DNA from 2 places in the Streptomyces sp. NBC_00654 genome. Region 1 is predicted to be linked to the other one. Evidence: predicted binding sites of a transcription regulator. Region 1 holds the regulator's gene; the other holds the start of a gene.

Region 1 (3,503 bases):
GTCCGACACCTGACCGGCGATCCGGGACTCCTTGGAGCCCGGCACCAGATGGTCCACCAGCACCCCCAGCCGGGCATCAGGACCCGGCGAGAACGCGCGCACGATCGCCGGGAGGTCGTCGACGCCCTCCAGATACTCGACCACCACGCCCTCGATCCGGAGGTCGTCGCCCCACACCCGCTCGACCAGCTCCGCGTCGTGCCGGCCCTCCACATAGATCCGCCCGGCGCGCGCCACCCGCGCCCGCGCCCCCGGCACCGCCACCGAGCCGGAGGCCGTACGCGCGGGCCGGACGGGACCGGCCGCCGACGGGCGTACGAGCGTGACCACCCGGCCCTCCAGCAGGAAGCCGCGCGGCTCCATCGGGAACACCCGGTGCTTGCCGAAGCGGTCCTCCAGGGTGACCGTGGGGCCCTGGGCCGTCTTCTCGCAGCGGATCACGGCACCGCAGAAACCGGTGGAGACCTCCTCCACGACCAGATCGGGCTCGGCGGGGACCTCCGGGGCGGGGGCGGACTTCTTCCACGGCGGGGTCAGGTCCGGCTGGTAGCTGCGCATGGCACGACGATAAGGCCGGCCGGGCCCGCCCCGGGGGTCCCTCACGACACGCCGAAGCGCTCCGCCAGCCGGTCCCGCTGCGCCCGTACGAACGCCGCGTCCACCACCGCCCCGTGCCCCGGTACGTACAGCGCGTCCTCGCCGCCGAGCGCCAGCAGCCTGTCCAGCGCGGCGGGCCAGCGGGAGGTGACCGCGTCCCGGCCCGCCTGCGGTTCGCCGGACTCCTCGACCAGATCACCGCAGAGCACCACGGCCCGCTCCCCGCCCGCGCCCGGCACCAGCGCCGCCAGATCGTGGCCGGTGTGTCCCGGTCCGGCGTCGGCCAGCAGGACCTGCCGCCCGCCGCCGAGGTCGAGCGTCCACTCCCCGCACACCTCGTGGCGCGGGGCCACCAGGACGTCCACCGCCTGCGCGGCCTCCTCCTCGGGCACTCCGTGGCGTACGGCGGAGGCGCACAGCTCCTCCGCCCCGCGCGCCAGGAGAGCGGCGAGGCCGGCCGATCCGTACACCTCGGCCCCGGCGAACACCGCGGTGCCCAGCACATGATCGAAATGGGGGTGGCTCAGTGCGACATGTGTCACTCTCCGCCCGAGCAACCCCTCCGCCTGGTTCCGCAGCTCCACCCCCTCGCGCAGCGTCGACCCGGTGTCGTAGAGCAGCGCGCCGTCCGCTCCGGCCACCAGCGCGACCGTCGCATCCCACCCCGGGAGCCGCCGCCGGCCCACTCCGTGGCCCAACCGCTCCCAGCCGAACTCTTCCCAAGAGACGTCCATACGGCGACGCTATCGGCAACGACCTGCGCGGTCCCGGGGTAGCGTGGCCGGTCGCCCTTGCCTGGGGGGCACCCCGCCCCCGTACACTGGCCGGGGGGATTGCTGGCACTCGAACGCACAGAGTGCCAGGCAGACACCGGAGACGACAGCTGGAGGTGTGCGCGATGCTCAGCGAACGCAGACTCGAAGTGCTGCGCGCCATCGTCCAGGACTATGTCGGCACCGAGGAGCCCGTCGGCTCCAAGGCGCTCACGGAACGGCACAAGCTGGGGGTCTCCCCGGCCACCGTCCGCAACGACATGGCGGTGCTGGAGGACGAGGGCTTCATCGCCCAGCCGCACACCAGTGCGGGGCGCATCCCGACGGACAAGGGCTACCGGCTCTTCGTCGACCGGCTCGCGGGCGTCAAGCCGCTCTCCTCGCCGGAGCGCCGGGCCATCCAGAATTTCCTCGACGGCGCGGTCGACCTCGACGATGTCGTGGGCCGGACCGTACGGCTGCTCGCGCAGCTGACCCGGCAGGTCGCCGTGGTGCAGTACCCCTCGCTGACCCGTTCGACGGTGCGGCACGTGGAGCTGCTCGCGCTGGCCCCCGCCCGGCTGATGCTGGTGCTGATCACCGACACCGGCCGGGTCGAACAGCGTATGATCGACTGCCCTGCGCCGTTCGGCGAGACCTCTCTCGCCGATCTGCGGGCCCGGCTCAACAGCCGGGTCGTCGGACGCCGTTTCACGGACGTCCCGCAGCTGGTGCAGGAGCTGCCGGAATCCTTCGACAGTGAGGACCGGGCCACCGTCTCCACGGTGCTCTCCGTCCTTCTCGAAACACTGGTCGAGGAGACGGAGGAGCGGCTGATGATCGGTGGCACCTCCAACCTCACCCGCTTCGGGCACGACTTCCCTGTGATGATCCGGCCGGTGCTGGAAGCACTGGAGGAACAGGTGGTCCTGCTGAAGCTGCTCGGTGAGGCAACGGACTCGGGCATGACCGTACGTATCGGGCACGAGAACGCCCACGAGGGCCTCAACTCCACGTCCGTCGTCGCGGTCGGCTACGGTTCGGGCGACGAGGCAGTCGCCAAACTCGGCGTGGTCGGACCGACCCGCATGGACTACCCCGGAACGATGGGAGCGGTACGCGCAGTGGCACGTTACGTCGGACAGATCCTGGCGGAGTCGTAAGTGGCCACGGACTACTACGCCGTACTCGGCGTGCGCCGCGACGCATCTCAGGACGAGATCAAGAAGGCATTCCGGCGGCTCGCCCGCGAGCTGCACCCGGATGTCAACCCGGACCCGAAGACCCAGGAGCGGTTCAAGGAGATCAACGCCGCCTACGAGGTGTTGTCGGACCCGCAGAAGAAGCAGGTCTACGACCTCGGCGGCGACCCGCTGTCCGCCTCCGGCGGCGCGGGTGGCGCGGGCGGTTTCGGAGCCGGTGGCTTCGGCAACTTCTCCGACATCATGGACGCGTTCTTCGGCACGGCCTCGCAGCGCGGCCCCCGTTCGCGCACCCGGCGCGGCCAGGACGCGATGATCCGGCTGGAGATCGACCTCTCCGAGGCGGCCTTCGGCACCACCAAGGACATCCAGGTCGACACGGCGGTCGTCTGTACGACGTGCAGCGGCGAGGGCGCGGCCCCCGGCACCTCCGCGCAGACCTGTGACATGTGCCGAGGGCGCGGCGAGGTGTCCCAGGTCACCCGGTCCTTCCTGGGCCAGGTCATGACCTCACGGCCCTGCCCGCAGTGCCAGGGCTTCGGTACGGTCGTGCCGACGCCGTGCCCGGAGTGCGCCGGTGACGGCCGCATCCGCTCCCGGCGCACGCTCACGGTGAAGATCCCCGCGGGCGTGGACAACGGCACCCGTATCCAGCTCGCGGGCGAGGGCGAGGTCGGCCCCGGCGGCGGCCCGGCCGGGGATCTGTACGTCGAGATCCACGAGCTGTCGCACGCGGTGTTCCAGCGGCGCGGCGACGATCTGCACTGCACGGTCACCATCCCCATGACGGCGGCCTCGCTCGGCACCAAGGTGCCGCTGGAGACGCTCGACGGCCTGGAGGAGATCGACATCAGGCCGGGCACCCAGTCCGGCCAGTCGGTTCCGCTGCACGGGCGCGGCATCACGCATCTGCGCGGCGGCGGTCGTGGCGATCTGATCGTGCACGTCGAGG
Region 2 (3,503 bases), on a different contig from region 1:
GACGGCGGCCTTGGCGTTGCGCACCGCGTCCTCGATGCGGTGCTTGCGCTCCTTGAGCTCGACCTCGGTCGCGGCACCGGCCTTGATGACGGCCACGCCGCCGGCCAGCTTCGCGAGGCGCTCCTGGAGCTTCTCGCGGTCGTAGTCCGAGTCGGAGTTCTCGATCTCGGCACGGATCTGGTTGACGCGACCCTGAACCTGGTCGCTGTCACCGGCACCGTCGACGATCGTGGTCTCGTCCTTGGTGATGACGACCTTGCGGGCGCGGCCGAGCAGGTCCAGGCCGGCGTTCTCCAGCTTGAGACCGACCTCCTCGGAGATCACGGTGCCACCGGTGAGGATGGCGATGTCCGCGAGCATGGCCTTGCGGCGGTCGCCGAAGCCCGGAGCCTTGACGGCGACGGACTTGAACGTGCCCTTGATCTTGTTGACGACCAGGGTCGACAGGGCCTCGCCCTCGACGTCCTCGGCGATGATCAGCAGGGGCTTGCCCGACTGCATGACCTTCTCCAGCAGCGGGATCAGGTCCTTGACGCTGGCGATCTTCGAGTTGACGATCAGGATGTACGGGTCGTCGAGCGACGCCTCCATACGCTCCATGTCGGTGGCGAAGTACGCCGAGATGTAGCCCTTGTCGAAGCGCATACCCTCGGTGAGCTCAAGCTCCAGCCCGAAGGTCTGGGACTCCTCGACGGTGATGACGCCTTCCTTGCCGACCTTGTCCATCGCCTCGGCGATCTTGGCGCCGATCTCGGTGTCGGCGGCGGAGATGGAGGCGGTCGAAGCGATCTGCTCCTTGGTCTCCACGTCCTTGGCCTGCTCCAGCAGAGCGGCGGAGACGGCCTCGACGGCCTTCTCGATGCCCCGCTTGAGCGCCATCGGGTTGGCACCGGCGGCAACGTTGCGCAGGCCCTCGCGGACGAGCGCCTGGGCGAGAACGGTGGCGGTGGTCGTACCGTCGCCGGCGACGTCGTCCGTCTTCTTGGCGACCTCCTTGACCAGCTCCGCACCGATCTTCTCGTACGGGTCCTCGAGCTCGATCTCCTTGGCGATGGAAACACCATCGTTGGTGATCGTGGGCGCGCCCCACTTCTTCTCGAGGACGACGTTACGACCCTTGGGGCCGAGGGTGACCTTGACGGCGTCGGCGAGCTGGTTCATCCCGCGCTCGAGACCGCGCCGTGCCTCCTCGTCGAACGCGATGATCTTGGCCATGTGAAGTGGTCCTCCCGGACAGGGGTGGATTTCTCCGGACCGAGTGGCGCCCGCGACGGACGGCCTGCCTGCCCGGTGGTTCCTTGCCCCACCGCGCCTGCGGGCCTCACCGGCCCGGTCCAAGTTTCTGTCACTCTCACCTGGAGAGTGCTAACGCCAATGATTAGCACTCGACCCCTGCGAGTGCAAGCAGGTGCCACGGTTTGTGGACACCCCGCAGGCCCGGAACGGGGGCGCACGCGCCCCCCGGACCACCGGGCGGGACGCGGACGCACTGAGGGCCTGTACCCCAGGGGGTACAGGCCCTCAGTGCATGAGTGGTGTCGTTGGCCGACCGCGCCGAGCTCAGCCGACGGCGAGCTTGACCATGTCCGCCTGCGGCCCCTTCTGGCCCTGCGAGATCTCGAATTCAACTCGCTGACCCTCTTCGAGGGTGCGGTACCCGTCCATCTGGATCGCGCTGTAGTGGACGAAAACATCCGCACCACCGTCGACCGCGATGAAGCCGTACCCCTTCTCCGCGTTGAACCACTTGACGGTGCCCTGAGCCATGCCTAACTCCCCTATTACTGGCCCTTGCACAGGACCGCACTTCGCGGGCCCGGGTCAGAACTCACCCTCCGACAGGAGAGGTTGTGTGCGCCGTAGCGCGTCGACCGCGGCCGAATGTATCTGTCCAACTGCCCTCTGCAACAGGTCAATCGGACGAGAATTCTGGGCATGACTGAACACGCGAATATGAGGAATACATGGGATTCCCGGGCAAGTCGGGCCCGACAAAGGGCACTTATGACGCAAGGTGCTCAACCATATTGGCTGCTTCTTATCGTGGCCGGGCGCATTCTCATATGCGGGCGACACGGGCAGCGGAGGGGGCTTCCCCAACTGTACCGTGCTCAACCATGCAGAATTGCCCCCTCCGCTTCTCTCGCGGAGGGGGCAACAGGGGTCACACGGCGAAGTCGTCAGCCTCCGGCGACGGCCGGGATGATCGAGATGCCGGCGCCGTCCGGGGTGGCCGCCTCCAGGCCGCCCTCGAAGCGCACGTCGTCGTCGTTGACGTACACGTTCACGAAGCGGCGCAGCTTGCCCTGGTCGTCCAGGACACGGGCGGCGATACCCGGGTGGTTCGCCTCCAGGGACTCGATGACCTCGGAGAGGATCGTGCCCTCCGCCGCGACCTCGGCCTGGCCGTCCGTGTAGGTGCGGAGGATGGTGGGGATACGGACCTTGACGCTCATAGGGGTGCCTTCCTTCGGTCTCGGGGTGGTCAGAGGGCGGCGGCGAGGCCGGCTTCGCGGAACGCGTCCAGGCTCGGCCGGATGGTCGCGGTCGCCTGCGAGGTCGCGGCCACCGCGTCCAGCGTCTTGAGGCCGTCGCCCGTGTTCAGGACGACGGTGGTCAGCGTCGGGTCGAGCAGCCCGGCCTCGATCAGCTTCTTCGTCACACCGACCGTCACCCCGCCCGCCGTCTCGGCGAAGATGCCCTCGGTACGGGCCAGCAGCTTGATCGCGTCGACGACCTGCTCGTCGTCGACGTCCTCGACGGCGCCACCGGTACGGCGGGCGATGTCCAGGACGTACGGGCCGTCGGCCGGGTTGCCGATCGCCAGGGACTTGGCGATCGTGTTCGGCTTCTGGGGCCGCACCACGTCGTGGCCGGCCTTGAAGGCGGTGGAGACCGGGGAGCAGCCCTCGGCCTGGGCGCCGAAGATCTTGTACGGCTTGTCCTCGACCAGGCCGAGCTTGATCAGCTCCTGGAGGCCCTTGTCGATCTTGGTCAGCTGCGAGCCGGACGCGATCGGGATGACGATCTGGTCGGGCAGCCGCCAGCCGAGCTGCTCGCAGATCTCGTACGCCAGCGTCTTGGAACCCTCGCCGTAGTACGGCCGCAGGTTGACGTTGACGAAGCCCCAGCCCTCGCCGAGCGGGTCGCCGATGAGCTCCGAGCAGAAGCGGTTGACGTCGTCGTAGTTGCCCTCGATGCCGACCAGTTCACCGCCGTACACCGCGGCCATGACGACCTTGCCCTGCTCCAGGTCGTGCGGGATGAACACGCAGGAGCGGAAGCCGGCGCGGGCGGCGGCGGCGCCCACCGCGCCGGCGAGGTTGCCGGTGGAGGAGCAGGACAGGGTGGTGAAGCCGAAGGCGCGGGCGGCCTCGACGGCGATGGCCACGACGCGGTCCTTGAAGGAGTGCGTCGGGTTGCCGGAGTCGTCCTTGACGTACAGACCGCCGGTGACACCCAGCTCACGGGCGAGGTTGTCGGCCTTGACCAGCTTGGTGAAG

The links. Region 1 encodes HrcA, which represses chaperone genes, less so after heat shock. Its sites were predicted from a motif close to TTNGCACTCNGNNNNNCNGAGTGCNAA; they were not measured.
Region 2: groL (chaperonin GroEL) is a predicted target of HrcA. The motif match lies at 1,379-1,405, and genes of this name have one in related genera.

Annotation. Positions count from the first base shown of each region.
Region 1 is NZ_JAPEOB010000002.1:2,516,979-2,520,481, reverse strand. It holds gene OHA98_RS31530 (DUF3097 domain-containing protein) at 1-558, opposite strand, end outside; gene OHA98_RS31525 (MBL fold metallo-hydrolase) at 600-1,331, opposite strand; gene hrcA (heat-inducible transcriptional repressor HrcA) at 1,496-2,512, shown strand; gene dnaJ (molecular chaperone DnaJ) at 2,513-3,503, shown strand, end outside.
Region 2 is NZ_JAPEOB010000003.1:971,944-975,446, forward strand. It holds gene groL (chaperonin GroEL) at 1-1,215, opposite strand, end outside; gene OHA98_RS36790 (cold-shock protein) at 1,561-1,767, opposite strand; gene OHA98_RS36795 (MoaD/ThiS family protein) at 2,181-2,456, opposite strand; gene thrC (threonine synthase) at 2,486-3,503, opposite strand, start outside.